DNA from 4 places in the Streptomyces sp. NPDC041068 genome. Region 4 is predicted to be linked to each of the others. Evidence: riboswitches for the same ligand, from Rfam matches in the RefSeq annotation. Region 4 holds a riboswitch; each other region holds the start of a gene.

Region 1 (7,714 bases), on a different contig from region 4:
ACCGAGCACCCCGACTTCGAGAACACGCAGCCCGACGGCGGGTACGCACCGCGGCCCTCCTTCCGCCCCCTCACCCGCTTCGAGGGCCAGGGCCTGGACAAGGGCCACGTCGTCCACGACCTGCTGTTCCGCCGAAGCCAAACCGGAGGGTCCGGCTCCGCCCCGCAGAGCTGAGGCACCGTCGCGGCCACCCCCATCCCTCGTTAGGGTCAACGAGTGGCCATCAGTCCTCCGTATCCGATACCCCCCGAGGCGCCCGCCCCGGGGGAGCTGCGCCGTGCCCGCTGGTGGCAGCGGCGCGCGATACGCGTGGCCGCCCTCGTCACGCTGCTCGCCCTCTCGGGCCTGGTGATCCTCGCCCTGGTCAGGGAGCAGACCGGCACCCAGGGCTTCCTGGTCGGGCTCGGCCTCGCGACCGTGCCCGTGCCGCTGCTCGTCGCCGCGTTCCGCTGGCTGGACCGGGTGGCACCGGGCCCCTGGCGGAACCTCCTCTTCTCCTTCTCGTGGGGTGCCTGCGCGGCCGCGCTCATCGCGATCGTCGCGAACAGCTTCGCGATCCGCTGGATAGCCACCGCCACCGCCGACCCCACCAGCGCCGACACCCTCGGCGCGACCGTCATCGCCCCGATCGTCGAGGAGAGCGCGAAGGCGGCGGCGGTCCTGCTCGTCTTCCTCTTCCGCAGACGCGACTTCACGGGCATCGTCGACGGCGTCGTCATAGCGGGGGTGACCGCGACCGGCTTCGCGTTCACCGAGAACATCCTCTACCTGGGCAACGCCTACGTCACCGACCAGCTCAGCAGTGACAGCGGCCTTGCCTCCGTGACGGCGGCGACCTTCTTCGTACGCGTCGTCATGTCGCCGTTCGCGCATCCGCTGTTCACGGTCCTGACCGGCATCGGCTTCGGCATCGCGGCGCTCAGCGCCGACCGTCAGCAGGTGCGCCGCGTGCTGCTCCCGCTCGCCGGGCTGCTGCTCGCGATGGGCATGCACGCGCTGTGGAACGGCTCGGCGGTCTTCGGGCAGTACGGCTTCTTCACCGTGTACGCGCTCTTCATGCTGCCCTCGTTCGGCCTGCTGACCTGGCTGGCGATCTGGACCCGGCAGCGCGAGCTGCGCACGATCCGCGCCGAGCTGCCCGTGTACGCGGCGGCGGGCTGGCTCACCCCACCCGAGCCGTACGCGCTGGGCTCGATGCGCGCCCGCGCCCTGGCCCGCGACTACGCGTCGTACACCTGGGGCAAGGCGGCGGCCCGCACGGTCGTGGAGTACCAGCAGTACGCGACGTCCCTTGCGGCGCTGCGCCACCGGGGCCGCCGCGGCCGGGCCGGCGCCGACTTCGTCGTACGCGAGCGCGAGCTGCTGGAGAAGCTCTGGGAGCGCCGCGAGCCGGCCCGCCCCGCCCTCGCGTACGCGGCCCAGGCGACGGCGCCAGTCATGCCCCCCATGCCGTACGCGGCGTACGGCATGCCGCCCTACGGGCCCGCCCCCTACGGCCCTCCCCCGTACGGGCAGCCGCAGCCCTACCCGGCCTACGGCTATCCGACGTACAACCCCTACCGCTCCTGAAAAGGACGGGGCGTCAGGCGGAGGCAGCCGTCAGCGCCGCGACCTCCGCCTCCGTCAGCTCCAGGTCCGCCACCGCGAGCAGCGCGGGCAGCTGCTCGACCGTGCGCGCGGAGGCGATCGGCGCCGCCACGGTGGGCTGGGCCGCGAGCCAGGCGAGCGCCACCGTCGCGACCTCGGCACCACGCGCCTCGGCGATCTCGTCGAGCGCGGCGATGACGCGGTCGCCCCGCTCGGTGCCCGCGTACTCCGCGACCTTGCCGCTGCGCGCGCTCTCGACCTTCGTACCCGGGCGGTACTTGCCGGTGAGGAAGCCGGACGCGAGCGCGTAGTAGGGGACGGCCGCGAGGCCGGAGCGCGAGGCGACCTCCTGGAGCGGGCCCTCGTAGGTGTCGCGGGAGACGAGGTTGTAGTGCGGCTGCAGCGCGACGTAGCGCGCGAGGCCCTCGCGGTCGGAGAAGTCGAGGGACTCCTGGAGCCGCTCGGGCGTGATGTTGGAGGCGGCGACGGCCCGCACCTTGCCGGCCCGCACCAGCTCGTCGAGGGCACCGATGATCTCTTCCACGGGGACCGACGGGTCGTCGTAGTGCGTGTAGTAGAGGTCGATGTAGTCGGTGCCGAGGCGCTGCAGGGACGCGTCGGCGGCACCCTTGATGGTGCTCGCGGACAGGCCCTTGTACTCGGGGAGGGCGCCGACCTTCGTCGCGATGACGACGTCGGAACGGTTGCCGCGCTCGGCCAGCCACTCACCGATGAGGGTCTCGGACTCGCCGCCCTTGTTGCCCTCCACCCAGAACGAGTAGGCGTCAGCGGTGTCGATGAAGTTGCCGCCCGCCGCGGTGTAGGCGTCGAGCACGGCGAAGGACGCCGCGCGGTCGGCGGTCCAGCCGAAGACGTTGCCGCCGAGGGAGAGGGGGAAGACCTCGAGGTCGGATGAGCCAAGTGTACGAAGAGACGTCATACGTTCCTCAACACGCTTACCGGAAGCGGAATTCCGCAACAGCCGCGGCCGTCCGGGTACATCGATCCGCCGTCCGGGCACGCCGAACCGTCGTCCGGATACACCGAACCGGCAGCCCTGGCGTCGGGGGGTCGCCGCCAGGACCGCCGGGGTTCCGGGGGTACGTCAGAGGTTGAGCCCCCGTCAGGGGTTGAGGCCCTTGCCCTGCAGCCAGCCGAGGGGGTCGATGCCGGTGCCGTCGGGCGTGTGGACCTCCAGGTGGAGGTGCGGCCCGGTGACGTTGCCGGTCGCGCCGACGCGGCCGATGACCTCGCCCGTGGTGACCTTCTGTCCGGCGCTGACGTTCAGCGAGGACTGGTGGCAGTACCAGATCTCCGTGCCGTCCTCGAGCTCCAGGACGGTGCGGTAGCCGTACGCGCCCGCCCAGCCGGCCTCCTTGACGGTGCCGGTGTGCACGGCCTTGAGCGGGGTGCCGGTGGGCGCCGCGAAGTCGAGGCCGGTGTGGTGGCCGGAGGACCACATGGATCCCGCGTCGCCGAAGTGCGAGGTGAGGGTGTACGAGGAGGTGGGGATGGCATAGCTCTTGGCGAGCTTGGCCAGGCGCTCGGCCTCGGCCTTGGCCTTCCTGGCCTCCTCTTCCTTCTTCTTCTTGGCGGCGGCCTTGGCCTCCGCCTCCTTCTCGGCGGCCTTCTGCTGTGCGGCGGCCTCGTCGGCGGCCTTCTTGACGGCGGCGTCCTCGGCCGCGGTCTGCACGGCGGCGTCCGCCTGGTCCTGCTGGTTCTCGGCCTGCTGCATGATGCGGGCGCGCAGTGCCTCGCCCGCGTCGGTGGTGCCCTGCTCGGCGTCGGCGGTGCTGACACCGGCGGCGGTGAGGGGGGCCGAGGCGGCCGCGGCGGTCGTGGTGTCCGACGTGTCGTCGTCGGATATCAAAGAGCCCACGCCCGGAAGGGACTTGGCCTCGGGGAGCGAGTCGGTGACGGTGCCCAGGTCGGGCATCGATATGGAGACCGGCGGCTTGCCGCCCTGCGCGGTGGCGATGCCGCCCGCGCCGACGGCGGCGATGACGCCCACGCCGAGGACGGTGGAGCTGCGGGCGAGTCCGCCGCCGCTCTTCTTGTGCACACGGTGCCTGCCGCGGACGGGACGGATGGACTCCTCGGTGGGATTCCACTCCTCGAAGGGTTCCTCGTCGTACGAACCGAAGTCGTCGTCATTCGGCACGTACACGGCTCGGGGGGCAGGCCGGTTGGACGCCACTGGGGCGCACTCCTTTCCTTCCTTCTCGCCTACCGGGTTAGCTGACGGGTTCGGAGCAGGAAGGTCTCCTACGAACATCTGGCACGGATGCACAGATGCCCGATTCACCCCAAGTTGGTGGTTCCCCGGCTCCCTTGCGGGATTAGGCGCGTGCGCACGGAGCCGCCTCGAGTGACGGCTGGGACGACCGCGCTGCGTTATCGAACGTTAATAGACGGCGGGTCGGTATTCCAAGCCGTTCCGGTTGATCGTTAACGCTCTTCGGCCGTACTTACCGGGACACCGGGGTTCGGAACGGGGCGAGTTGCCCCCGCATGCACGCGCACCGGAGCTTCACATTCCCTTGACAGTGCGTCAGTTGTTATGCGGAGGGGTGCACTTCAGTCACTGGGCGTCACGGCGGGATCGTCGGCGGCCGGCCGCCGCACCGCGAGGAGCGCCATGTCGTCGGTCGCACCGCCGCCGGTGTGCCGCCGCACCTCCTCGGTGAGCGCGGCGAGCAGCGCGTGCGGTCCCCCGCGCCCCGGGAAGATCCGCCCGCCGAGCCGGGCCGCGGGATCGTAGAACTCCCCCGCCACGTCGCGCGCCTCGGACAGGCCGTCCGTGTACAGGAGCAGCATCGCGCCGGGCGGGAAGTCGGTCTCGTCGGCCCGGTCCGGCCAGGTGCCGAGGTCGCCCATGCCGAGCGGCAGGGCGGGCTCGCTCGCGGAGAGCACGCACAGGCGCCCGTCCCCGCGCAGCAGCAGCGGTGCCGGGTGCCCGCGATTGATCAGCCGTACGACGCCCTCGCCGTGCCGGATCTCGGCGAGGACCGCGGTGGTGAACCCCTCGAAGGCGTCGAGCCCGTCGCGCCGGGTGCCCTCACGCGCGAGGGCCCGCTCCAGGCGCTGCGCGACCGCCTCCAGGGTGGCCTCCTGCTCGGCGGCCTCGCGGAAGGCACCGATGACGACGGCGACCGCGGCGACCGCACCCATGCCCTTGCCGCGTACGTCGCCGACGATGAGCCGTACGCCGTGCGGGGTGTCCTGCACCGCGTACAGATCGCCCCCGATGAACGCGTCGGCCTGCGCGGCCTCGTACCGCGCCGCGATGTCGAGACCGCCGATGCGGGCGTCCGGCTCGGGCAGCACGGCGCGCTGGGTGGCCTCGGCGATGGAGCGGGCGGTGGCGAGCTTGGCGTTGCCGCGGCGGACGACGCGGTTGATGACGATCGCGAGCGCGGCGACGGTCATCACGGTGATCAGCTCGGTGACGGCCTCGACATGGCTGGCGACGGCCCTGCCGTAGTGCAGGAAGAAGACGGCGGCCGAGGCCGCGATGCCGGTCAGAACGGTGTTGGCCAGCGAGTAGAAGGGGGCGGCGATCAGCGGGGCGGCCGTGAAGAGGGGGGCCGCGGTGAACTCCGGCGGGGTGAACGCGTCGAAGACGACGCCGACGATGAGGAGCAGGAAGGGCAGGGACCGCACGAAGGCCCACTCGTGGGTGGCTTCCTGGGTGGTGGCACCGCTGTCGCCGGATCCTCCTCGCTGCCCCACCGCTTGTCTCCCGCCGACTCCGCGCCCATCACCGCGCTCCGTCCAGGCTTCCCGCAGCGGGGGAAGGGTGCGACCTGATGTGGGCCGACCGGGTTACGGAGAGCAGGGACGGCCGAGGGTCCGGGACGGCCGGGGGGCACGGGACGGCCGAAGGCACGGGATCACGAAAACACCGAGGGCCCGGGACCAATCAATGGTCCCGGGCCCTCGGCCTTCAGTAGCGGGGACAGGATTTGAACCTGCGACCTCTGGGTTATGAGCCCAGCGAGCTACCGAGCTGCTCCACCCCGCGTCGGTGAACACAACAGTACGCCATCCGGAGGGGTGCGTCGAACCACTTAGGCGTTGCCCGCGTGCGTGAGGGTCTCCCAGGCCACGAAGAGGTCGTCCGTACCCTCGGGCCGCCGCTGCTCGGTGTACTTCGCGGTCTGCGGCATCTCCAGCTTCAGCCGCCCCTGCAGATGGTTCAGCCCGACCTCCGTGTCGGGCCCCATGTCGCGTTGCACCGTGCCGCCGCACAGCCAGTCAGGGGCCTTGGCGCCCAGCTGGTACTCGGAGTGGAACTCGAAGGCGGCCCGCAGCCGCTCCCGCACCTCCCCGTACAGGTCGACGCCCTGGTGGTGGGCGGTCTCCGCCATGTGGGACGTGGCGGCGAGTGAGTAGCTGGCGTGCTTGAAGTTGCGGCAGGTCTCCTGGGAGAGCCCGTCGACGAAGGTGTCCTGTCCGAACCAGTACTTCTTCAGCTCGGCGGCGGTGTCGATGCCGCTGCCCTCCGGGGAGACGGGCAGCTTCCCGTCGGACTCCAGATAGAAGTACGCGGGCACGCGCGTCCTGAAGTGGTGCACGGCCTTCTCGAAGGTGGCGTGGTCGTCGAGGAAGACGGCCATGGCCATGGTGGCGTCGGCCATCACGAGGTCCCAGTTGCCGTTGAAGTCGGCGGACCCGTCCTTGACCTGCGGCAGATAGGCGTTGCGCAACATCCGCTCGAACCGCAGCAGTTGGCCGTCGGTCCAGCCGTCGTAGGTGTACCGCACGGCCTCGGCGGCGCGGGCCCAGGACGAGGCGGCCCAGGCGGTCTGCAGCCCGGCGTTGGCCTCGGTGTGCTTGGTGATCACCTTCGACCAGGCGTCCATGATCTGCACGGCCTTCTCGGCGTGTGCGCGGTCCTTGGTGACGTTCCAGAGAAGGGCCTGGGTGTACGCGGCCAGGGCGTCCTCACGCTCTTCGACGCAGCCGCGGCCGGGGCGGGTGTCGGGCGGGCACTCCACGACGGCGTACGGAGTCGCCTGGTAGTCGGCGGCCCCGTACTTGCTGTCGCGCATCTGCTCGAACGCCGTCAGCCAGGGCTGATCCTGGGCCTGGACGTGCGCGCGGGCCCGGTCGAGCTGCGCCTTGCTGACGAGTACGCCGGGATGAGTGAACGGCAGGTCGAGCGGCCGAGCAGCGGCGGTCCGGCCACCCGAACCACCACCCGAGCCCCCGCCGCCGCAGGCGGCGGCAAGGGCGAGAAGGGGCACAAGCACGAGCACAAGAACACACCGCCCAGCCCCACCGTCACGAGCCGCCATGCCGCACCTCCGGGTCGACCCCAGCAAACCTGGCAGTCCAGCGTGTCCCGCAGCCTTGCCGCCCGCACGGCTGACCTACTCCGTTCGGGCGGCCCACGGCGCACGGACACCACGGCGCCCCGCCGGGCCGAAGCCGGGCGGGGCGCCGTGGTGTCGTACGCGATGGGGGTGAGGGTCAGGCCGCCATGGTCAGGCCGCCGTGGTGAGGTCGCTCGTGCGGGTGGGCTCGGGCTGGGCCTCGGTCGCCTGCGGGGTCTTGCGGTCGCGGATGAGGACGACGGCCAGGGCGGCCGCGGCCAGGACGCCCGCGGCGCCGGCCCAGAAGCTGGCGGACATCGCCTCGGTGAAGGCTTCGCGGGCCACCGTGGCGAGGGCGGTGTCGCCGGAGGAGGCGGCCAGGGCGAGGGCGTCGGAGACGGAGTGGCCAGCGGCGGCGGGGGCCGAGTCGGGCATGGCGTCGGTGTAGGTGCGGGAGAGGACGGTGCCGAGGACGGCGACGCCGAGGGCCGCGCCGGCCTGCTGGACGGTGTCGTTGAGGGCGGAGCCGACGCCGGCGTGCTCGGCGGGGACCGCGCTCATCAGGGCGGCGGTCGCCGCGGGCATCGCCAGGCCGCCGCCGACGCCGATCAGGACCATGGCTGCCGAGAGCATCCCGAACCCGGCGTCGGAGGGCAGGGAGGCGAGGGTGCCGAAGCCCGCGGCGATGACGGCCAGGCCGACGGCGGTCATCGGGCGGTTGCCGATCTTGTTGCCGAGGGTGGCGCCGACGCCGTTGAAGACCAGCGTGGCGACGGCCATCGGGGCGAAGGCGATGCCGGTCTTGGCGG
Region 2 (7,714 bases), on a different contig from region 4:
TAGTTCGGCGTGAAGTCGACTGTGTCCTCGTCGATCGACTCCGTCATCAGGGAGGTGGCGTCGGCCATGCGGCATTCGGTGTACCGCATGGCGGCCGGCGGGTCGTCGTTGCCCAGGGAGCCGAAGTTGCCGTGGCCGTCGACCATCGGCAGGCGCATCGAGAAGGGCTGGGCCATGCGGACCAGCGCGTCGTAGATCGACGCGTCGCCGTGGGGGTGCAACTTACCCATGACCTCGCCGACGACGCGGGCACACTTCACATAGCCGCGGTCGGGGCGCAGGCCCATCTCGTTCATCTGGTACACGATGCGGCGCTGGACGGGCTTCATGCCGTCGCGGGCGTCCGGCAGCGCGCGGGAGTAGATGACCGAATACGCGTACTCGAGGAAGGAGCCCTGCATCTCGTCGACGACGTCGATGTCGAGGATCTTCTCCTCGAACGAATCGTCGGGCGGCGGGGTCTTCGTGCTGCGGCGGGCCATCGCTGCTGCGGCTCCTTCACCAAGCAAGTGCGGGATCTGACGCCGACCATTGTGGACTGTCCCACTGACAACGCCGACCACGACCCGTGCCGTGGCGGCGTCGGCCGCGACTACGCCGAGGGCGGACCGGGAACTTCGTCAGGTGTCAGCACGCTTGCATACAGTGGCAGGACTGACAGCAATTGTTCTGATCCAGTGTTCTGATCCAGCGATGATCCAGCGATCGAAGGGACGTACATGCCCATGGGTCACACGGCCACGGCCGAGGCCGGCTCCGGCGGCCTGACAGCGACCGAGCACCGGCTGGCCAACGGCCTGCGCGTGGTGCTCTCCGAGGACCACCTGACCCCGGTCGCCGCGGTCTGCCTCTGGTACGACGTCGGCTCGCGCCACGAGGTCAAGGGGCGAACCGGCCTCGCGCACCTCTTCGAGCACCTCATGTTCCAGGGCTCGAAGCAGGTGCACGGCAATGGCCACTTCGAGCTGGTCCAGGGAGCGGGCGGTTCGCTCAACGGCACGACGAGCTTCGAGCGCACCAACTACTTCGAGACCATGCCCGCCCACCAGTTGGAGCTGGCCCTGTGGCTCGAGGCCGACCGGATGGGCTCGCTGCTCTCCGCGCTCGACGAGGAGTCCATGGAGAACCAGCGCGACGTCGTCAAGAACGAGCGCCGCCAGCGCTACGACAACGTCCCGTACGGCACGGCCTTCGAGAAGCTCACCGCCCTCTCGTACCCCGAGGGCCACCCCTACCACCACACGCCGATCGGCTCCATGGCCGACCTGGACGCGGCCACCCTGGAAGACGCGCGCAACTTCTTCCGTACGTACTACGCGCCCAACAACGCCGTCCTCTCCGTGGTCGGTGACATCGACCCGGAGCAGACGCTCGCCTGGGTCGAGAAGTACTTCGGGTCGATCCCCTCGCACGACGGCAAGCAGCCGCCGCGCGACGGCTCCCTGCCCGAGCGCATCGGCGAGGAGCTGCGCGAGGTCGTCGAGGAGGAGGTCCCGGCCCGCGCCCTGATGGCCGCCTACCGCCTTCCGGAGGACGGCACGCGCGCGTGCGATGCGGCCGACCTCGCCCTCACCGTCCTCGGCAGCGGCGAGTCCTCGCGGCTCTACAACCGGCTCGTGCGCCGTGACCGCACCGCCGTCGCCGCCGGGTTCGGCCTGCTGCGCCTCGCCGGAGCGCCCTCGCTCGGCTGGCTGGACGTGAAGACCTCCGGCGACGTCGAGGTGCCCGTCATCGAGGCCGCCGTCGACGAGGAGCTCGCCCGCTTCGCCGCGGAGGGCCCCACTCCGGAGGAGATGGAGCGCGCCCAGGCGCAGTTGGAGCGCGAGTGGCTCGACCGGCTCGGCACGGTCGCGGGCCGCGCCGACGAACTGTGCCGGTACGCCGTCCTGTTCGGCGACCCGCAGCTCGCCCTCACCGCTGTCCAGCGCGTCCTCGCCGTCACCGCGGAAGAGGTCCAGGAGGTCGCCGAGGCCCGGCTGCGCCCGGACAACCGCGCGGTGCTCGTGTACGAGCCCGTGTCCGCCGCCGACGAGACCGCCGACGAGAACACCGGTGACGCCGAGGAAGAGGAGGCGGCGAAGTGACCGAGGCCGCGACGATGCAGTTCCATCCCCAGCCCCAGGCGGGCACGGCCAAGCCGTGGGCCTTCCCCGCGCCCGAGCGCGGCGCGCTCCCCAACGGCCTCACCGTGCTGCGCTGCCACCGCCCCGGCCAGCAGGTCGTCGCCGTCGAGATCCACCTCGAAGCGCCCCTGGACGCCGAGCCCGAGGGCCTCGACGGCGTCGCCACGATCATGGCGAGGGCCTTCAACGAGGGCACGGACAAGCACTCCGCCGAGGAGTTCGCCGCCGAGCTCGACCGCTGCGGTGCGACGCTCGACGCGCACGCCGACCACCCCGGTGTCCGCGTCTCCCTCGAAGTGCCGGTCTCCCGCCTCCCGAAGGCGCTCGGCCTGCTCGCCGACGCCCTGCGCGCCCCCGCCTTCGCGGACAGCGAGATCGAGCGTCTCGTACGCAACCGCCTGGACGAGATCCCGCACGAGGCCGCCAACCCGGCGCGCCGCGCCGCCAAGGAGCTCTCCAAGCAGCTCTTCCCGGCCACCTCGCGCATGTCGCGCCCGCGCCAGGGCACCGAGGAGACGGTCACCGCCATCGACTCGGCGGCGGTCCGGGCCTTCTACGAGAAGCACGTCCGGCCCGCCACGGCCACCCTCGTCGTGGTCGGCGACCTGGCGGGCACCGACCTGGACGCCGTCCTCGCGGACACCGTCGGCACCTGGACGGGCGGCACGGCCGAGCCGCTCCCGGTGCCTCCGGTGACCGCCGACGACACCGGCCGCGTCGTCATCGTGGACCGCCCGGGAGCCGTCCAGACGCAGCTCCTGATCGGCCGCATCGGCGCGGACCGCCACGACCGGGTCTGGCCGGCCCAGGTGCTCGGCACGTACTGCCTGGGCGGCACCCTCACCTCGCGCCTGGACCGCGTCCTGCGCGAGGAGAAGGGATACACCTACGGCGTACGGGCGTTCAGCCAGGTCCTGCGCTCCGCCCCGGACGGCACGGGCGCGGCCATGCTCGCCATCAGCGGCTCGGTCGACACCGCGTCCACGGGGCCCGCGCTCGACGACCTCTGGAAGGTCCTGCGCACCCTCGCCGCCGAGGGCCTCACGGACGCCGAGCGCGACGTGGCCGTGCAGAACCTGGTGGGCGTCGCCCCGCTCAAGTACGAGATGGCGGCCTCCGTGGCGGCCACGCTCGCCGACCAGGTCGAGCAGAACCTCCCGGACGACTTCCAGGCGCAGCTGTACCGGCAGTTGGCCGCCACCGGCACCGTGGAGGCCACCGCCGCGGTCGTGAGCGCCTTCCCGGAGGACCACCTGGTGACGATCCTCGTCGGGGACGCCGCGCAGATCGAGGAGCCCGTCAGGGCCCTCGGGATCGGCGACGTGAGCGTGGTCACGGGCTGAGTGGCAGTCAGGACATATCGGGACCCCGGCGACTGTTTCGGCCGCCGGGGTCCTCATATGTCCGAATTCATATGGAGGTTGCCTGTCTGGCGTGTGGCGTGCGCTACAAAAGCCGAGTTCTGTTTGTCGATTGACAGATGTCCCGCTTAGCGTCGGTCCGGCTGTCCGTCACGCAGTACGCCGCGTCCGCGGCACCGGACAGTCATCGCCGAGTCCCCGTACGGCGCGAGCCAGGGGAGCCGGGGACCCACATGTCCCCTGGGGTGAATCGGGCACCTTGCCGCGAGGCGAGGGATCCGTAGGAGACCTTCCTGCTCCGAACCCGTCAGCTAACCCGGTAGGCGAGAAGGAAGGAAAGGATCAGCCGCTTCATGGCGTTCACCCGTGCCACCGGGAAGCACCGTCGTCCGAGCCGCCTGACGCGCACGACCGCGAACGCCGCGGGCGTCGCCGCGCTCACCACCACCGGCGTCATCGGAGGCCTCGCGGGTCCGGCGTTCGCCGCGGCCGACGACGCGGCCATCGAGCACACCGGCCTCACCCAGGCGATCTCCGTGGGCGACTCGCTCGCCGCGAGCATCGACGCGCAGGCCGCCGCGCAGCAGCAGGCCGCCGACGACGCCGCTGCCGCCCAGAAGGCCGAAGAGGCCGCCAAGAAGAAGGCGGCCGAGGAGAAGCGCAAGGCCGAGGCCGAGGCCAAGGCGAAGGCCAAGAAGGAGCGCGAGGCCAAGGAGCGCGCCGCCCGCGAGGCCGAGCGCAAGCGCCTGAACACCTACGTCTCGCCGATCAGCGGCTCGTACGTCTCCACGGGCTACAAGACCGGCGGTGCCATGTGGTCCTCCGGCAGCCACACCGGCGTCGACTTCCACGCCGCGTCCGGCACCACGGTCCACGCGGTCGGCTCCGGCACCGTCGTCGAGGCCGGCTGGGGCGGTGCCTACGGCAACAACGTGGTCATCAAGATGAACGACGGCACGTACACCCAGTACGGCCACATGTCGTCCCTCAGCGTCACCGTCGGCCAGACGGTGACCCCGGGCCAGCAGATAGGCCTCTCGGGCTCCACCGGCAACTCCAGTGGCCCCCACCTCCACTTCGAGGCCCGCACCGGCGAGGACTACGGCTCGGACATCGACCCGGTCTCGTACCTGCGCTCGCACGGCGTCAACGTCTGACGGCTCCCGTACGGCTCCGAAAGCCCCGGCTCGCACAGAGCCGGGGCTTTCTCCGTTCTTGGCCAAAAGATATCCATGGATTCCGGTCCGCCGTCGGAAATTCCGGCGCCCTGCAATAGAGTCACGGAACGAGCGAGAACGAGCGTCGGTCGACCGCGTTTCGCGGGGATTAAGGCGGAGGTCCGGTCATGCGCATTCCCGCGCAGTCGGTATGCACGGCGATCCGGGACGACATTGTCTCCGGTGTCCACGAAAGGGGCGGCCGGCTCACCGAGGAACTCCTCGCGCGCCGCTACGGCGTCTCCCGTGTCCCCGTGCGCGAGGCCCTGCGCACCCTGGAGGCCGAGGGGTTCGTCGTCACGCGCAGGCACGCGGGCGCGTGCGTCGCCGAGCCGACGGAGCAGGAGGCCGCCGACTTCCTGGAGATACGGATGCTGCTCGAACCGCTCGCCGCGGCCCGTGCGGCGCAGCGCCGCACCGACGCGCACCTCAAGGTCCTGCGCGGCCTCGTCAGGCTGGGCCAGGAGCGGTGCAGGAGCGGGCGCGGGGAGGATCTGCGCGCGCTGGGCGGCTGGTTCCACGAGACGCTCGTCCAGGCGTCCGGCAGCCCGGGGCTCAGCGCGCTGCTCACCCAGCTCCGGCACAAGATCGCCTGGCTGTACGTCGTGCAGCAGCCGGCGGCGCCGACCGAGTCCTGGTCCGAGTACGCCGCGATCGTCGACGCGGTGGCCCGCGGGGACGCGGAGCGGGCCAGGGCGCTCACCGCCGCGCACGCCGAGCGGGCGACGGGCGTGCACCGATGGCGCCATGCGCAGGCGCCTGCGCCTGCGCGGCCTGACGGTCGGGCGTATGTGAGGGATTCGCAACATCCCGTAAACACGGCGGGCCTCCGGAATTAACGGAGGCGCCGTATACAAAGAGAGGGAATTTCGCACGGCCTGCTCTGCCGTGCGCGCGTTTCTTTTTTGATCCCGAAAACGTCTTGCGCATACGTCGATGGGGTCACCCGGAATTCCGGGTGACCCCATCGACGTATTGCTGAAGAACGTGTCCCAGAAGGAACGTGTCCTAGACCGTCTCCGGAAGCTCCTCGAGCCCCTCGGCGACCAGCTTCGCCAGACGGTCGAGGGCGGCGTCCGCACCCTCGGCGTCGGAGGCGAGCACGATCTCCTCGCCGCCCTGGGCGCCCAGGCCGAGCACCGCGAGCATCGAGGCGGCGTTGACCGGGTTGCCGTCGGCCTTGGCGATCGTCACGGGGACGCCGGCGGCCGTGGCCGCGCGGACGAAGATGGAGGCGGGTCGGGCGTGAAGGCCCTCGGCCCAGCCGACGTTGACGCGGCGCTCAGCCATGTGTTGCTGCCCTTCCAGGTGTCTCACACTTGTCTAGACCAGTGTCTCATGCCGTCGCGGGTGCTCTGCCGGACGTACGTCCCGCTCCCGGTCGCCTTTCGACCTCTCCTAGCCTGCCCCGGGCCCGGCGGCCGCGCGACCCGTACCCTGGGCCCCATGCAGCCCCCGTCGGATCAGCAGGATCGGCACGACCACCCCTCCCACTGGGAAGCCGATGTGGTGCTGCGCGACGGGGGGACCGCCCGGATCAGGCCCATCACGGCCGAGGACGCGGACCGCCTCGTCAGCTTCTACGAGCAGGTCTCGGACGAGTCGAAGTACTACCGCTTCTTTGCGCCCTATCCGCGCCTGTCCGCCAAGGACGTGCACCGCTTCACCCACCACGACCAGGTGGACCGGGTGGGGCTCGCGGCCACCGTGGGCGGCGAGTTCATCGCCACCGTGCGCTACGACCGCATCGACGAGCGCGGCATGGCCGCCAGCGCGCCCGCCGACGAGGCCGAGGTCGCCTTCCTCGTGCAGGACGCCCACCAGGGCAGGGGAGTGGCCTCCACGCTCCTCGAACACATCGCGGCCGTCGCCAGGGAGCGCGGCATCCGCCGTTTCGCGGCCGAGGTGCTGCCCGCCAACACCAAGATGATCAAGGTCTTCACGGACGCCGGCTATCAGCAGAAGCGCAGCTTCGAGGACGGTGTCGTCCGCCTGGAGTTCGACCTGGAGCCGACCGACCGCTCGCTCGCCGTGCAGCGCGCCCGCGAACATCGGGCCGAGGCCAGGTCGGTGCAGCGGCTGCTCACCCCGGGGTCGGTGGCCGTGATCGGCGTCGGCCGGATCGCCGGCGGCGTGGGCCGCAGCGTGCTGCGCAACCTCCGGGACTCCGGCTTCACCGGGAGCCTGTACGCGGTCAACGCCGCGTTCGACGAGGGGACCGAGATCGACGGCGTGCCCGCGCACCGCTCGGTGGCGGCCATCGAGGAGCCCGTGGACCTCGCGGTGGTCGCCGTGCCCGCCGACCGGGTGCCGCAGGTCGTCGCCGAGTGCGGCGAGCGGGGCGTGCGGGGCCTGGTGGTGCTCTCCGCCGGGTACGCGGAGAGCGGCGCCGAGGGGCGCGAGCGGCAGCGCGAACTGGTGCGCCAGGCACGGTCGTACGGCATGCGGCTCATCGGCCCCAACGCCTTCGGTGTCATCAACACCTCTCCGCAGACACGGCTCAACGCCTCGCTCGCGCCGCAGTCCCCCGCGCGCGGGCGGATCGGTCTGTTCACCCAGTCCGGCGCGATCGGCATCGCGCTCCTGTCCGGCCTGCACCGCAGGGGCGCGGGGCTCTCCACGTTCGTCGGCTCGGGCAACCGCGCGGACGTGTCCGGCAACGACGTACTCCAGTACTGGTACGAGGACCCGGACACCGACGTCACGCTGATGTACCTGGAGACCATCGGCAACCCGCGCAAGTTCACCCGCCTCGCGCGGCGTTCGGCGACCGCCAAGCCGCTCGTCGTGGTGCAGGGCGCCCGGCACAGCGGCATCGCGCCCACCGGGCACGCGGTGCAGGCGACCCGCCTCCCGCACGCCACGGTGTCCGCGCTGCTGCGCCAGGCGGGAGTCATCCGCGTCGACACGGTCACCGAGATGGTCGACGCGGGGCTGCTGCTCGCGGGACAGCCGCTGCCGTCCGGGCCCCGCGTCGGCATCCTCGGGAACTCCGAGTCCCTCGGGCTCCTCA
Region 3 (7,714 bases), on a different contig from region 4:
GGCAGCCGCTGGGCGGCGAGCGCACTCGCCCGGCTGCACCTCGACCGCGCCGAGCACTGGCTCGCGCGCGCCGCCGAGCAGGGCGACGAGAAGGCCGCCGCCACCCTCGCTCACCTGCGGTCCGGCCCGGAGAGGAAGCCGGATACCGTCAAGGAGTGACCGAAAAGACCGTCCCGTCCGCAGCCGCGGACGACCCGGAGACCCCGCCCGAGGCCCAGGGGCCCGAGCTCTTCACCTGGGAGTTCGCCACCGACCCCTACCCCGCTTACGCCTGGCTCCGGGAGAACGAAGCCGTCAGCAAGCAGCGGCTGCCCAGCGGGGTCGAGGCCTGGCTCGTCACTCGGTACGCGGACGCCCGGCAGGCCCTCGCCGACCAGCAGCTCAGCAAGAACCCGGCCCATCACGACGAGCCCGCGCACGCGAAGAGCAAGACCGGCATCCCGGGTGAGCGCAGCGCCAACCTGATGACGCATCTGCTCAACATCGACCCGCCGGACCACACCCGCCTCCGGCGCCTCGTCTCCAAGGCGTTCACCCCGCGCCGCGTCGCCGAATTCGCACCACGGGTACAGGAGTTGACGGACGACCTCATCGACCGGTTCGTCGAGGAAGGCACCGCCGACCTCATCCACGAGTTCGCCTTCCCCCTCCCCATCTACGCCATCTGCGACCTGCTCGGCGTCCCGCGCGAGGACCAGGACGACTTCCGCGACTGGGCGGGCATGATGATCCGGCACGGCGGGGGCCCGCGGGGCGGTGTCGCGCGGTCCGTGAAGAAGATGCGCGGCTATCTCGCCGAGCTGATCCACAGGAAGCGCCTCGACCCCGGCGACGACCTCATCTCCGGCCTCATCCGCGCCTCCGACCACGGCGAGCACCTCACCGAGAACGAGGCCGCCGCGATGGCCTTCATCCTTCTCTTCGCCGGGTTCGAGACGACCGTCAACCTCATCGGCAACGGCATGTACGCCCTGCTCACCCACCCCGAGCAGCGCGAGCGGCTGCAGAAGGCGATCCAGGAGGGCGACACCGCACTCCTGGAGACCGGTGTGGAGGAACTGCTCCGCTTCGACGGGCCCGTCGAGCTCGCCACCTGGCGCTTCGCCACCGAGCCGCTCAGCATCGGTGGCCAGGACATCGCCGCGGGCGACCCCGTCCTCGTCGTGCTCGCCGCCGCCGACCGCGACCCCGCCCGCTTCGACGACCCCGACACCCTCGACCTGTCGCGCCGCGACAACCAGCACCTCGGATACGGGCACGGAATCCACTACTGCCTCGGCGCCCCGCTCGCCCGACTGGAGGGTCAGACCGCCCTCGCGACACTCCTGCGGCGCCTCCCCGATCTGCAACTCGCGGCGGATCCTGCCGATTTGCGGTGGCGTGGGGGACTGATCATGCGGGGACTGCGCACGCTGCCCGTGGAGTTCACAACCGCACAGAAAACGACGTCCGATTGACGCCGAACTGACGGGCCATCACGGATGTGACTTTTACGTGATCTCCGCTGCATCGACTTGTGACAAGCGTTCGACTGCGGCTACGTTCACGACGACTTGAGCGCCCCGGCGCCTCAAGTCGTCGCAGCAGTCTCCTGAAAGGCAACCGCATGCTCTCCGGCAATGGTCGTCACCGACGCCCCCGCCAGGCCCCGGCCCTCATCGTCGCGGCAGGAGTCACCGGATCAGCCATCGCCATCCCGCTGCTCGGCGCGACCAGCGCCAGTGCCGCCGAGACCACGACGTGGGAGAAGCTCGCCGAGTGCGAGAGCGGCGGCGCGTGGAGCGCCAATCCCGGCAACGGCTACTACGGAGGGCTCCAGCTCTCCCAGGAGACGTGGGAGCAGTACGGCGGCCTCGCGTACGCGCCGAGCGCCGACCAGGCGAGCCGCTCGCAGCAGATCGCCGTCGCCGAGCAGATCCTCGACGACCAGGGCACCGCCGCCTGGCCGAGCTGCGCCCCGATCGCGGGCCTCACTCAGGACGGCGCCGCGGCCGACGTCGACCCGGGCGCCCCGGTCACGCCGCAGCCCTCCGACACCTCCGACCCGTCCGGCTCGACCGGCTCCGGGGGCTCCGAGGACTCCAAGGACTCCAAGAACTCGGAGAAGGAGAAGGGCAAGGAGAAGGACAAGGGGAAGGACAAGGAGGAGGAGGGCTCCGGCAAGGCCGGCGGGTCGCCGGACGAGCCGTCCGACGAAGCCTCCGACTCCGCCGACCCCTCCGGCGACGCGAGCGACACGCCCGGCACGGGCGACAAGTCCCGAGACAAGAATCACGACGAGTCCGGCGACAAGGGCAGCAAGGAAGACAAGGGCGGGAAGGGCGACAAGGCCGACGGCAAGGGCGACTCCGGCAAGTCCGGCCAGAAGGACACCACTTCGCCCGAGCCCGAGGACTCGACCGAGCCCTCCGACTCTTCCGACGGCTCCAAGGACTCCGCGTCCGGCCGCCACCGCGGCGACCGCGCGGACGAGAGCCCGTCCGCCGGTGGTGAGGGTGACCGTCCCGGGCGGCACGCGTCGCGCGGCGGCGACCGCACGGACGAGGTCGCCGACGGGACGTACACGGTGCGCTCCGGGGACAGCCTCTCGGTCATCGCGCACGACCTCGACGTCGACGGCGGATGGCACGAGCTCTACAGCGAGAACAAGAAGACCGTCGGAGCCGACCCGGACCTCATCCTCCCCGGTCAGAGCCTCGATCTGGGCGAAAAGTAACGGAAGTTGACGAAGAGTCGGGCGGGGTCTTCGTGCCGAATGTCCGGTTTGGCGCGAGTGAGAGATGGGTCTCAGAAGACCTGATCGTCTTTGAAATTCGGTGGATTGCGTGGCTACGGTCGTGACCGCTCGCCACTGCGGGCCCCGCCGGTCGGTACGCCGAATCCTGCCAACGGCCGGACGGGAACAGTCGTCGCTCAAGAGCGCCGTAGGCAGGAGCGGGGGACCCAAGGTAAGTGCCGGAAACGGCTAGGGGTGAAGTCGCGCTCTAGGAAGCGCGGCCGGGCAACCACATCGGCCCGAACCCGACAGCTCACCTCGCAGGCGTCGGTGTAGGGGATCAACTCATGCTGCTTTCCGGCAAGGGCAAGCACCGTCGCCCGTCCAAGGCCACCCGTGTCGCCACGCTCGTCGGCGTCACCGGCGCGGCCGTCGCCGCCCCGCTGATGGCGGCCGGTTCGGCCAACGCCGCCACCGGTGCCGAGTGGGACGCGGTCGCCCAGTGCGAGTCCGGCGGCAACTGGGCCATCAACACCGGCAACGGCTACTACGGCGGCGTGCAGTTCTCCGCCTCCACCTGGGCCGCGTACGGCGGCACCAAGTACGCGCCCACCGCCGACAAGGCCACCAAGGCCCAGCAGATCGAGATCGCCGAGAAGGTCCTCGCGGGTCAGGGCAAGGGCGCCTGGCCGAGCTGTGGCGTCGGCCTCTCGGGCGCCGCGTACAACGGCGGCGGCTCGCAGCAGGAGACCCAGCAGCCGCAGCAGCAGACCAAGCCGCAGCCGCAGAAGACGCAGCAGCAGGCCGCTCCGCAGCAGCAGGCCCCGCAGCAGCAGGCCGCGCCGAAGCCGCAGCCGACGCCGCAGACCGAGACCAAGAAGACCGTCGAGACCCCGACCGGCAAGACGGTCAAGAAGGGCGACGGCGAGTACAAGGTCAAGACGGGCGACACCCTGTCCAAGATCGCCGAGGACCACAAGGTCAAGGGCGGCTGGCAGAAGGTCTACAAGCTCAACGGCGACATCATCGACGACGCCGACTTCATCTACCCGGGCCAGCAGCTGCACCTCAGCTAAAGGCCCCACCCCGGCCGTGCCTCGGCGGACGCACGGCCGGCCCCCGTCCCCACGGGCTCCCGGCCCCGGTGCGCGTATCCCCCGTACGCACCGGGGCCGGGCCATGTCCGCCCCCGAAATGCCGGAGCCCCCGGCCCCCCGCAGCCCGGCCCCGTGTTCGCCCCTAGCGAGCTACCAGTCAGTAGAAACGCGGCCTTCCGTCCCGTTTCCCAGGTATTTGGGCCCTTGGCCGTCCCACGGGACGGGCGGTCGGCTGGCCGAAGCTCCGGAGCCCGTTAGGCTCAGGAGACGCAGGGCCGAAGCGGCCTGCGTCATCGCGTATTCGCGTCACACTCCCAGAAGGAGATGCTCGTGCCGTCCATCGACGTCGTCGTAGCCCGGGAAATCCTGGACTCCCGAGGCAACCCCACGGTCGAGGTCGAGGTCGGCCTCGACGACGGCAGCACGGGTCGTGCCGCCGTTCCGTCCGGTGCCTCCACCGGTGCCTTCGAGGCCATCGAGCTCCGCGACGGTGACCCGAACCGTTACCAGGGCAAGGGTGTCGAGAAGGCCGTCCTCGCCGTCATCGAGCAGATCGGCCCGGAGCTCGTCGGCTACGACGCCACCGAGCAGCGTCTGATCGACCAGGCCATGTTCGACCTGGACGCCACCGACAACAAGGGCTCGCTCGGCGCCAACGCCATCCTCGGCGTCTCGCTCGCCGTCGCGCACGCCGCCTCCGAGGCCAGCGACCTGCCGCTGTTCCGCTACCTCGGCGGCCCGAACGCGCACCTGCTGCCCGTCCCGATGATGAACATCCTGAACGGTGGGTCGCACGCCGACTCCAACGTCGACATCCAGGAGTTCATGATCGCCCCGATCGGCGCGGAGTCCTTCTCCGAGGCCCTGCGCTGGGGCACCGAGGTCTACCACACCCTCAAGAAGGTCCTGAAGGACAAGGGTCTGTCGACCGGCCTCGGCGACGAGGGCGGCTTCGCCCCGAACCTGGACTCCAACCGCGCCGCCCTCGACCTCATCCTCGAGGCCATCAAGCAGGCCGGTTACGTCCCCGGCGAGCAGATCGCGCTCGCCCTCGACGTCGCCGCGTCCGAGTTCTACAAGGACGGCAAGTACCAGTTCGAGGGCAAGGAGCGCTCGGCCGCCGAGATGACCGAGTACTACGAGGAGCTCGTCGCCTCGTACCCGCTCGTCTCCATCGAGGACCCGCTGTTCGAGGACGACTGGGCCGGCTGGAACGTCATCACCGAGAAGCTCGGCGACAAGGTGCAGCTGGTGGGCGACGACCTGTTCGTCACCAACCCGGAGCGCCTGGCCCGCGGCATCGAGGAGAACTCGGCCAACGCCCTGCTCGTCAAGGTCAACCAGATCGGTTCGCTGACCGAGACCCTGGACGCCGTCGAGATGGCCCAGCGCAACGGCTTCAAGTGCATGATGTCCCACCGCTCCGGCGAGACCGAGGACGTCACCATCGCCGACCTGGCCGTCGCCACCAACTGCGGCCAGATCAAGACCGGCGCCCCGGCCCGCTCCGAGCGCGTCGCCAAGTACAACCAGCTCCTGCGCATCGAGGAGATCCTCGACGACGCCGCGGTCTACGCCGGCCGCAGCGCCTTCCCGCGCTTCAAGGGCTGATCAAGCGCGAGGCCCGGTCGTGACGCCGGGTTACCTACGTCCCCGCACGCGGTCCCGTACCGTGTGCGGGGACGTAGGTACGTTGAGGCGCCGGCGCGCTGCACTGGGGAGGCGGAACCATGGCCAAGGCCGGGACCAAGGACCGGTTCTCCACGGCGACCCGCCTCAAGCTGCTCGGCGAGCAGACCGCCGAGCGGGTCTACCGCTCGCAGACCAAGCGCCAGGCCCGCCGCTCCCGGCTCACCGGGCGCGCGGCCCTCCTCGCGCTCGTGCTCTGCTCCCTCGTCGTCGCGCTCGCGTACCCGATAAGGCAGTACGTCTCGCAGCGCGCCGAGATCGACGACCTGCGCCGGCAGAAGGCCGAGCGCCAGGAGGACGTCGAGAAGCTGCGCGACGAGAAGGCCCGCTGGCAGGACGACGCGTACGCGGAGCAGCGCATCCGGGACCGGCTGCACTACGTGATGCCGGGCGAGACCGGATTCACGGTGATCGACCCCGCGGCGGCGAAGAGCCGGCGCACGGACCAGGGGGCGGCCACACGCCCTTGGTACTCGAACGTCTGGGACGGCGTCGACAAGGCCGACCGCCCCGACGACTGACCCACGGACATGGAAAGACAGGCATGGAAACGCCCCCGCCGAGCACCCCGCGCACCGAGCCCACCGACGCCGACGTCGAGGCCTTCAAGCAGCAGCTCGGCCGCCCGCCGCGCGGCCTGCGGGCCATCGCGCACCGCTGCCCCTGCGGACAGCCGGACGTCGTCGAGACGGCGCCGCGCCTCCCGGACGGGACGCCCTTCCCGACGACGTACTACCTGACGTGCCCGAGGGCGGCCTCCGCGATCGGCACGCTGGAAGCCAACGGCGTCATGAAGGAGATGTCGGAGCGCCTCAAGACGGACCCCGAGCTCGCCGCCGCCTACCGCAAGGCCCACGAGGACTACATCGCGCGCCGCGACGAGATCGAGGTCCTGGAGGGCTTCCCGAGCGCGGGCGGCATGCCGGACCGCGTGAAGTGCCTGCACGTCCTGGTCGGCCACTCGCTGGCCGCGGGCCCCGGCGTGAACCCGCTGGGCGACGAGGCCATCGCGATGCTGCCCGAGTGGTGGGCCAAGGGGGCGTGCGTCACGCCGTGCGCCACCGAGGGCGCCGAGTGACCCGCGTCGCCGCCATCGACTGCGGCACGAACTCGATCCGCCTCCTGGTGGCGGACGCGGACCCGCTGACCGGTGAACTGGTCGACCTGGACCGGCGGATGACGGTCGTGCGGCTCGGCCAGGGCGTGGACAAGACGGGCCGCCTCGCCCAGGAGGCGCTTGACCGCACCTTCGCCGCCTGCCGCGAGTACGCCGCCGTCATCAAGGAGCACGGCGCCGAGAGGGTCCGCTTCGTGGCGACCTCCGCGTCCCGCGACGCCGAGAACCGCGAGGACTTCGTCCGCGGCGTCCTGGAGATCCTGGGCGTCGAGCCCGAGGTCATCTCCGGCGACCAGGAGGCGGAGTTCTCCTTCACGGGCGCGACCAAGGAGCTGACAGGCCGAGACGACCTCGCCAAGCCCTACCTGGTCGTGGACATCGGCGGCGGCTCCACCGAGTTCGTGGTCGGCACGGACCATGTGCGGGCGGCCCGCTCCGTCGACGTCGGCTGTGTCCGCATGACCGAGCGCCACCTCGTACGCGACGGGGCCGTCACCGATCCGCCGGCCCGGGAGCAGCTCGACGCGGTCCGCGCCGACATCGAGGCCGCCCTGGACCTGGCCGAGGAGACGGTGCCGCTCAAGGAGGCCCGTACGCTCGTCGGCCTCGCGGGCTCCGTGACCACCATCGCCGCGATCGCGCTGGGCCTTGAGACCTACGACTGGCAGGTCATCCACCACTCCCGCATCTCGTACGAGCAGGTCAGCGAGATCGTGAACGGCCTCGCGCACGCCACGCACGACGAGCGCGCGGCGATCCCGGTGATGCACCCGGGCCGCGTCGACGTCATCGCGGCGGGCGGGCTCGTCCTGCTCGCGATCATGGAGCGCGTCGGTGCCCGCGAGGTCGTCGTGAGCGAGCACGACATCCTGGACGGGATCGGCTGGTCCATCGCCTGAGAAGGTGTCCCGAGGGGGCCGAAAGGCCTCCCGGCGACACGGCGTCGGAAAAGTTCGTGAAGTTCTTCACAAGGAATTCGGCCCTGATGGGCGAGGTTTGAGGGCTCTGGACCCCCGAAAGGGGGGTCCGGGGGCTCTTTCCTCTGTGACCGGGATGCTTCGGGCGCGTGGCCGGAGTGTGTCGCGGCCCGGTGGT
Region 4 (7,714 bases):
GCGGATCGGGGGCGTACTGATCGGTGAACTGCAGCGGGGCGAGCGGGGCTGGTCCCTCACCGTCCGCCAGGAGGTGCACCCCGACGAGTTCGACGCCCTGCGCTCCCTCGTCGCGTGGCTCGCGGCCCGGACGACGACGGTCGGCACCGTCGGTCACCTGCGCTTCCTGGAGGACCACGTGCCCGACGTCCTGGTCGTGGAGTCCGGCTCGGCACGCCGGTTGCGTACGCGCGCGGAGGCCACGGAGAGCGACCTCCTGCCCGGCCCCTGGGCCTGACGCCCGTGACGTGACCGCTCAGCGCACCGTCCAGATCCAGCCGAGCGGGGCGAGACCGAGGGCGCGGGCCACCGAGCGGGAGGCCCGGTTGGCGGCCGTGGTGCTGTAGAAGAGCACCTCTTTGTCGCGACGCACGCGGTGGGACCAGGCGGCGGCCGCGGCCGGGGCGAGGCCGCGGCCGCGGAAGTCCGGGCGGGTCCAGATGCCGGCCTCCGCCGCGCGGGCGTTCGCGGCGGGGGTGTGGCAGATCGACACGGGCGCGCCGTCGTGCACGGCCATCGCCCACTCCCCCGCCGCCCCGGAGATCAGCTCCGCCCACTCGCCGGGCTGCCAGTTGTCGGGACGGGTCAACTGCCGTGCCGCGTCCCGCCCTTGGTCGTCCGAGAGCAGGAGGGGCAGGGGTGCGGCGGGGGCCGCGGCGAGCGGGTCCGGGAAGGTGAAGCAGGGGCCGCCCTCGACGGCGGCCGGTTCACCGGCCGCCGTCAGAGCGGAGGCCAGCCGCACGAGGACACCCGGGGGCTCGCCCGGCGCGTACGGCTCCCCGTCGACTCCGAAGCCGCCACCGTCGCTCGGCGGGGCGACGCCCTCCCCCAGCGCCAGCACCCGCGCTCGCGGCGACCAGGCAAGGACCGCCTGCACCGCCGGATCGGTCACCGTCGGCAGCCCGCCCTTCGCCACCGGCCCGAGGCCGTGGATGACCTCCACTTCGAGGGCGAGCAGCGCCCGTTCGTCCCGTTCCACCACGTCTCGCCCCATGACCCGAAGAGGTTACGCGGATCACGTACCGCCCGACACCACATTTCCTCGCCCCACGGAACGTACGTCCTGTACATTTTTTACAGAGACCGGACCGCCCCGCGACCGGAAGACGAAAGGCGTGCCATGAATCGTCCGTCCGCCCGTTACGTCCTGCCCGAGTTCACCGAACGCACCAGCTCGGGGACGAGGACCCTGGATCCGTACTCCAAGCTCCTCGAAGAGCGGATCGTCTTCCTCGGCACCCCCATCGACAACACCTCGGCGAACGACGTGATGGCCCAGTTCATGCACCTGGAGCACCTCGCGCCGGACCGCGACATCTCGCTCTACATCAACTCCCCCGGCGGCTCGTTCACCGCGATGACCGCGATCTACGACACGATGCGGTTCGTCACCTGCGACGTGGAGACGACCTGCCTCGGCCAGGCCGCGTCCACCGCCGCCGTGCTGCTCGCCGCCGGCACCCCCGGCAAGCGGTTCGCGCTGCCCGGCGCGCGTGTGCTGATCCATCAGCCCTCCGTCACCGAGCCGTTCCAGGGCCAGGCCAGCGACCTCGCGATCCAGGCCGACGAGATGCTGCGCAGCCGCCGGATGCTGGAGGAGATGCTCGTCAGGCACACGGGGCAGAGCCCCGAGCGGATCACCGCGGACATCGAGCGGGACAAGATCCTCGACGCGCAGGCGGCCCTGGAGTACGGACTCGTGGACCGGATCATCCCGAACCGCAAGACCTCGCTCGCCGCGCGCGACCCGAGGTGAGCCCTCGATGCTGCCGCCCGAACTCCCTCCCCTGCCGGCCCTGACCCGCGCCGAGGCCGACCTGATCGACCGCTATCTCGAGGTCGTCGACCTGGTCGGCAGGATCAACCCGGCGCGATCCGGGCACACGTACGGCGGACTGCGTGCCGCCCAGGCCCTGGTCGGCAGGGCGACCGCCCTGCGGGACGCGCTCACCCTCATGCACCAGCGGGGCGAGAGCGAGGTGCACGCCACCACGCTCGCCGAGGCCCTGCGCGTCCTCGACGGCGAGCGGCGGTCCCGGCGGGTCACCGTGCCGCCCCCGCCCGGCAGTTGACCCCCGCGCCGAGCGCCACGCACCCTCCACCGGAACGTCCCGGACCGCTTCGAAACGGACCAGAAGGGCTACTTCGGACGGCGTAGCGAGGCGTCCGCCGACGAGCCGTGGAGAGTTGCGCCAGGTGTGTACAGCGCGGGCGGAATAGCACATTCCGATGCTGGTCGAGCCATCGTCAGACCATCCCTCCGTAACCCCAATTCGTCGGTGTCCACCCGAACGGGTCAGTCGTGAGGAGCCTCACAAAACGCCGTTTCGGCTCGGTTTTTTCGCCCTTGTCGGGTCAAGATCCCTTCCGACGACAAGCCCCCGCCACAGCGGCGGGGCGGTCCGGGCGGACGCCGAGTCCTGCCGCCACCCGGATGACCGGTCGACATCGGTGCAACGGCAGGAGTGGAGGACCCAGGCATGACGGGCCCGTCCGGGAAGTCCGGACGACGCCCTTGGGGTGAAGCCGCAGAGCACGACGCGGCCGGGCATCTTCGCCTGCCCGAACCCGACAGGTCATCCTTCACAGGCGGCTGACGAAGGGTTGCGCATGACTGCGCTGAATCATGTTCCGTCGCTGCTCAGCAGGACCGGTGCCGCATCGGTCCTCACGCTCGCCGTCGTAGGCGGCACCGTCGTGGCCCCCGGGCTCGCGTCGGAGGCCGAGGCGGCCACACACGGGACGAAGGCGCTCAAGATCGCGGCGTCCAAGAAGGGCTCCCCGTACCGCTACGGCGCCGCGGGTCCCAACCGGTTCGACTGCTCGGGCCTGACGCTCTACTCCTTCAACAAGACGGGCAAGAAGCTGCCGCGCACCGCCGCCGCGCAGTACAACAAGACCAAGCACATCTCGAAGTCCCAGCGCACCAAGGGCGACCTGGTGTTCTTCCACTCCGGCCGGAACGTCTACCACGTCGGGATCTACGCGGGTAACAACAAGATCTGGCACGCCCCCAAGACGGGGACCGTGGTGCGTCTGGAGAAGATCTGGTCCAACAGCGTCTGGTACGGCCGGGTCCGCTGACCCCGCCGCGGTCGGTCCGGCGCGCGCCTCGCACCGTCAGGTGCCGGTGCGTGGAGCGCGCCGGCCGGGATACCCGTCCGGCATGTCCGACGACTTTTCCTGTACCGCTCGCAACGAAACGCCGTTGGAGCGCGCCGACCGCAACTTCGGGGAGCTGCTCCAGGAGCTGAGGGTGACGCAGACCGGGGTGCAGATCCTCTTCGCCTTCCTGCTCACCCTCGCCTTCACCCCGCGGTTCCCCTCGCTCGACGCCGTGCAGCGCGGCACCTACGTCACGACGCTGCTGCTCGCCGTGGTCGCGGCGGCGCTGTTCACGGCGCCCGCCGCGCTGCACCGCTCGCTCTTCCAGCAGCGCGCCAAGCCGCTCGTCGTGCAGGTGTCGTCCCGGCTCGCCGAGGTCGGTCTGCGGGTCCTGATGCTCGCGCTGTCCGGTTCGGTGCTGCTCGTCGTCGACGTGACGGCGGGGCGCGTCGAAGGGGTCGTCGCGGGCGCGGGGACGCTCCTGGTGTGCGTCGGGCTGTGGGGCGTACTGCCGCGCCTGGTCCGGCGGCCGGTGGCGCGCGCCGTCGCGGCGGCGCAGGAGGTGCCGGGTGTCATGCCATCAGGGGCTCGAGGAGGAGCACCAGGCCCAATGCGCCGAGAGCGGTGCCGGTGACGGCCTCGACGGCGCGGGCGGTGCGCGGCCTGCGCAGCCACCTGCCGAGCCGGTCCACGAGCAGCGCCACGACCGGGAACCAGAGCAGGGCCAGCGCCACCACGATCGACGCGAGCAGCAAGGTCCTGGGCATCGCGGGGCTGCCGTCGGGCACGAACTGAGGCAGCACGCTGAGGAAGGTGATCGACGCCTTGGGGTTCAGGGCGTTGGTCAGGAAACCCTCGCGCAGTCCGCCGCCCTGCGCCGCGGGTTCGCCCGCCGCCGCGGTGCGTGGCCGAGCCGCGGAGCGCAGCGCGCGGTAGGCGAGGACCAGCACATAGCCGGCGCCGATGAGTTGCAGCGCCCTGAAGAGCGCGGGCACGGCGGCCAGCACCGCGGCGACACCCGCGACCGCCAGCGCCGTGTGCACCAGGAGCCCGCCCGCGACGCCGACCGCACAGGCGACTCCGGCCCGCCGGGAGACCAGGGCGTTGCGTACGACGACGGTGAAGTCGGCGCCCGGCATGGCGACCATGCCCGCGGCGACCGAGGTGAAGGCGACCAGTTGTGCGTCCATGCGCCCAGCGTGCCCGGCCGAAGCCTTCAGCAGGTATGTGGAATATCCTGGGTCTGCCTTAAGCAGGCGTTTAGGGAGTGCAGGTGTTCAGGGAGCTTCCATGTACGACCCCACGCGTCTCGCCGCGCTCGTCGCGGTCTCCGAGGCCGGTTCGATCACCCGGGCCGCCGAGCGCCTCGGCTACACCGTGCCCGCGCTCTCCCAGCAACTCGCCAAGCTGGAGCGGGAGGCGGGCACCGCTCTTCTCGTACGTCACCACCGCGGGGCCCGGCTGACCGGCGCGGGGGAGCTGCTCGTGGGCCATGCCCGCCGGGTGCTCGACGAGATGGAGCGGGCGCGGCACGAGCTGGCGCGGCTCGCCGGGCTCTCGGGCGGGCGGCTGCGCGTCGCGACCTTCCCGACGGCCGGCATCCATCTGCTGCCGCCCGTCCTGAGCGCCTTCCGCAGGGCCCACCCGGACGTCGAGCTGACGGTGACGGGGCACGAACCGCCCTTCGGTGTCGCGGCCGTGGCGGCGGGCGAGGTCGATCTGGCCCTCACGCACACCTATGAGCCGGCGGACCCGGTGCCGCTGCCCGCCGCCGTGTCGGCCGAGCCGGTCCTGGTCGAGGAGCTGGTCCTGGTGACCCGGCCCGGCCACGCGCTCACCGGCGCGGCCTCGCGGCTGCCGCTCGCCGACCTCGCCGGGCAGCCGCTCATCAGCATGGCTCCGGACCATCCGCCCCGGCAGGCCGTGGAGCGGGCCCTCGCGCGGGCCGGTGCCGCGCCCGCGGTGCTCGTCGAGTCGCCCGGGTACGCGCTGGTCTGCGCCCTGGTCAGTGCGGGGCTCGGCGTCGCCGTGGTGCCCGAGATGGTGGCGCGCACCGCCGCGACCCCCGTCGGCACGCGGCTCCTGGAACCCGGCGATCTGCGGCGCACCATCTCCGTCGTGCACCGCACCGACGAGTCGAGCCCGGCGGCGGACTCCTTCCGGGCTCTGCTGCGCGGGGTCTTCGGGCGCTCGGCGAGTGCGGCCTGACCGGCGGCGGTCGGCGGGCAGCGAGCGGCGGTCGGCGAGCGATCCCCGACCGGTGGGCGGCGTCAGCGCGCGGGGTCGCGGTGTCTGCGCTGGACGCGCGCCGTCCACGGCAGTGCGATCCACACGGTCTTGCCGCCCTCGTCGGTGGGGCTGACCGAGAGCCTGCCGCCGCACTCGGCGGCCAGCCAGCGGATGATGACCATGCCCCGGCCGTTGTCCTGCTGGACCGCCGCGGGCAGCCGCTTGGGGTAGCGGGGGTGGCTGTCGGTGACGCCGATCCGCAGCTGCTCGTCCCGGTCGAGCTCGACGTCCACCGTGAAGGTCGGCGACTGTCCCAGGGTGTGCTGCACGGCGTTCGTGGCGAGTTCGGAGACGATCAGCCTGATGGTGTCGGCCACCTCGGTGTCGCCGGGCAGGCCCCATTCGGCGAGCACGCGCGAGACGTATTTCCGGGCCGCGGGGACCGAGGCAGGATCGCTCGGCAGAGTGACGGAGGCTTCCTGGTGGTCTGCCATGGCGACGCTGTCCCTTTCCCATCGGGACCGGTCTCCGACTCGTCGCGGATGACTCGAGGACAGTCCCGAACTGGTGCTTCGCGCCAGCCTGCCACTCCTTGGCCGGTCACGGGCGGCGATCCACCGAGATGTGCATATATCTGTCGCTCGAAGCGGTGAACTCTGCTACGGCAGACCGTATTTGGGCGAGAGACTGGTCCTTCCTCTACTGTCGCCTACTGCCCCCGCTCTGCCGCCGGGATCCCCGACGGCTTCATCCGGAAGGAGACGGGCATGCAGTACGGCCCCGCGGTGCGCCGCCGCCAGCTCGGTGCCGAACTGCGCGCGCTGCGCACCCACGCGGGACTCACCAGCAGCCAGGCCGCGGCCAAGGTCGGCTGGCACCAGTCGAAGGTGAGCCGGATCGAGACGGGTCGCAGCGGCGTCAAGGCCGCCGACGTACGGCTGCTGCTCGCGGCGTACGAGGTGAAGGACCCCCAACTCAGCGATCTGCTGGTCGCGTTCGCGGGCAGCGACGACCCGGGCGAGGGTCGCCACCACTGGTGGAAGGCGTACCGCGATCTCCTGCCCGCCACGTATCGCGACTTCATCAGCCTGGAATCCCAGGCGAGTTGGGTGCGCACGCTCGAAACCACCGTGGTGCCAGGGCTGTTGCAGACCCCCGAGTACGCGCGCGCGGTGACCAGGGCCGCGCTCGGCGGCCTGCCGGAGGAGCAGGTCGACGCCCTGGTGGAGGTCCGCCTGGCCCGCCAGGACGTGTTGCGCGCGGATCCTCCGCTGCGACTGAGCGTGATCCTGGACGAGGCGGTGCTGCGCCGCACGGTCGGCGGGGAGCAGGTCTTCGCGGGGCAGTTGACACGGTTACGAGAGGTGGCCCTGTTGCCGCATGTGCGGCTTCAGGTGCTGCCCTTCGCCGCCGGCGAGCATGCGGGCCTGATCGGTCCTTTCGTTATTTTTTCATTTCCGAACATTGCTGATCTGGATGTGGTTGTTCTCGACCATTTGACGAGTAGCCTCTACATCGAACGGAAAGAAGACCTCCAGGCGTACACGGAGGCCTTCAACTCCCTTCAGGTACAAGCGCTATCACCCGAGGACTCCACGGATTTCATCGCCGGGCTCTGCGACGGCGCGAAGGAGGCAACATGACCGCAATGCCTCGGTACGTACCTTCCAGCACGACCCTTCAAGGTGCGCGGTGGCAGCGCAGCAGTTACAGCAACGGAATGAACAACTGCGTCGAGACGGCCACACTCGACTCGGGTCCGCTGACCGGCCTGTGCGCCGTGCGTGACTCGAAGAACATCGCAGGGTCAGCCCTGCTCTTCTCCCCCGGCCCCTGGGAGTCGTTCCTCACCAGCCTGCGGTGAGCAGAGCCCGGCCCCTCGTGGGCTCGGTTCACTTCACCGCGGCGCGTTGCGGCTGATCACCCGTACGGCATCGACGATCTGCGCGTCGGTGAGGTCCGCGCGGGCGGTCAGTCGCAGCCGTGAGATCCCGTCCGGCACCGACGGCGGCCTGAAGCACCCCACCGCGAGCCCGGCGGCCCGGCAGTCGGCCGCCCAGCGCACGGCCTGCTCCGGTGACGGCGCGCGCACGGAGACGACGGCGGCGTCGGGACGTACCGCCATGAGCCCCTCGGCCGTCAGGCGCCGGTGCAGTTCGGCGGCGACCTCGCGGGCACGCGCGGCGCGTTCGGGCTCACGGCGCAGCAGGCGCAGGGCCGCGAGCGCGGCGCCCACCGCGGCGGGCGCGAGACCCGTGTCGAAGATGAAGGTGCGGGCGGCGTTCACCAGATGCTGGATCACCTTCGCGGAGCCGAGCACGGCGCCGCCCTGGCTGCCGAA

The links. Region 4 has a riboswitch for cyclic di-AMP ahead of AB0B50_RS26935 (C40 family peptidase). Riboswitches for the same ligand answer to the same signal wherever they lie in the genome.
Region 1: another riboswitch for cyclic di-AMP. It lies ahead of AB0B50_RS30985 (M23 family metallopeptidase); the one in region 4 lies ahead of AB0B50_RS26935 (C40 family peptidase).
Region 2: another riboswitch for cyclic di-AMP. It lies ahead of AB0B50_RS36735 (M23 family metallopeptidase); the one in region 4 lies ahead of AB0B50_RS26935 (C40 family peptidase).
Region 3: another riboswitch for cyclic di-AMP. It lies ahead of AB0B50_RS33200 (transglycosylase family protein); the one in region 4 lies ahead of AB0B50_RS26935 (C40 family peptidase).

What each region holds. Positions count from the first base shown of each region.
Region 1 covers NZ_JBEZCG010000014.1:262,512-270,225, reverse strand. The annotation lists gene trmB (tRNA (guanosine(46)-N7)-methyltransferase TrmB) at 1-174, shown strand, start outside; gene AB0B50_RS30995 (PrsW family intramembrane metalloprotease) at 217-1,569, shown strand; gene AB0B50_RS30990 (aldo/keto reductase) at 1,583-2,527, opposite strand; gene AB0B50_RS30985 (M23 family metallopeptidase) at 2,711-3,784, opposite strand; cyclic di-AMP (ydaO/yuaA leader) riboswitch at 3,796-3,943, opposite strand; gene AB0B50_RS30980 (PP2C family protein-serine/threonine phosphatase) at 4,165-5,319, opposite strand; tRNA gene AB0B50_RS30975 (tRNA-Met) at 5,538-5,611, opposite strand; gene AB0B50_RS30970 (alginate lyase family protein) at 5,658-6,842, opposite strand; gene AB0B50_RS30965 (MFS transporter) at 7,077-7,714, opposite strand, start outside.
Region 2 covers NZ_JBEZCG010000020.1:113,913-121,626, forward strand. The annotation lists gene AB0B50_RS36720 (DNA topoisomerase IV subunit A) at 1-482, opposite strand, end outside; gene AB0B50_RS36725 (pitrilysin family protein) at 720-2,084, shown strand; gene AB0B50_RS36730 (pitrilysin family protein) at 2,081-3,466, shown strand; cyclic di-AMP (ydaO/yuaA leader) riboswitch at 3,663-3,825, shown strand; gene AB0B50_RS36735 (M23 family metallopeptidase) at 3,838-4,641, shown strand; gene AB0B50_RS36740 (GntR family transcriptional regulator) at 4,830-5,540, shown strand; gene AB0B50_RS36745 (HPr family phosphocarrier protein) at 5,710-5,991, opposite strand; gene AB0B50_RS36750 (GNAT family N-acetyltransferase) at 6,148-7,714, shown strand, end outside.
Region 3 covers NZ_JBEZCG010000016.1:239,878-247,591, forward strand. The annotation lists gene AB0B50_RS33185 (hypothetical protein) at 1-159, shown strand, start outside; gene AB0B50_RS33190 (cytochrome P450) at 156-1,457, shown strand; gene AB0B50_RS33195 (transglycosylase family protein) at 1,607-2,716, shown strand; cyclic di-AMP (ydaO/yuaA leader) riboswitch at 2,911-3,059, shown strand; gene AB0B50_RS33200 (transglycosylase family protein) at 3,064-3,792, shown strand; gene eno (phosphopyruvate hydratase) at 4,138-5,424, shown strand; gene AB0B50_RS33210 (septum formation initiator family protein) at 5,544-6,023, shown strand; gene AB0B50_RS33215 (DUF501 domain-containing protein) at 6,047-6,580, shown strand; gene AB0B50_RS33220 (Ppx/GppA phosphatase family protein) at 6,577-7,518, shown strand.
Region 4 covers NZ_JBEZCG010000012.1:63,703-71,416, reverse strand. The annotation lists gene AB0B50_RS26955 (hypothetical protein) at 1-277, shown strand, start outside; gene AB0B50_RS26950 (GNAT family N-acetyltransferase) at 296-1,033, opposite strand; gene AB0B50_RS26945 (ATP-dependent Clp protease proteolytic subunit) at 1,160-1,795, shown strand; gene AB0B50_RS26940 (hypothetical protein) at 1,803-2,111, shown strand; cyclic di-AMP (ydaO/yuaA leader) riboswitch at 2,470-2,646, shown strand; gene AB0B50_RS26935 (C40 family peptidase) at 2,650-3,123, shown strand; gene AB0B50_RS26930 (DUF6328 family protein) at 3,206-3,778, shown strand; gene AB0B50_RS26925 (LysE family translocator) at 3,717-4,334, opposite strand; gene AB0B50_RS26920 (LysR family transcriptional regulator) at 4,435-5,352, shown strand; gene AB0B50_RS26915 (ATP-binding protein) at 5,415-5,867, opposite strand; gene AB0B50_RS26910 (helix-turn-helix transcriptional regulator) at 6,141-7,016, shown strand; gene AB0B50_RS26905 (DUF397 domain-containing protein) at 7,013-7,237, shown strand; gene AB0B50_RS26900 (8-amino-7-oxononanoate synthase) at 7,271-7,714, opposite strand, start outside.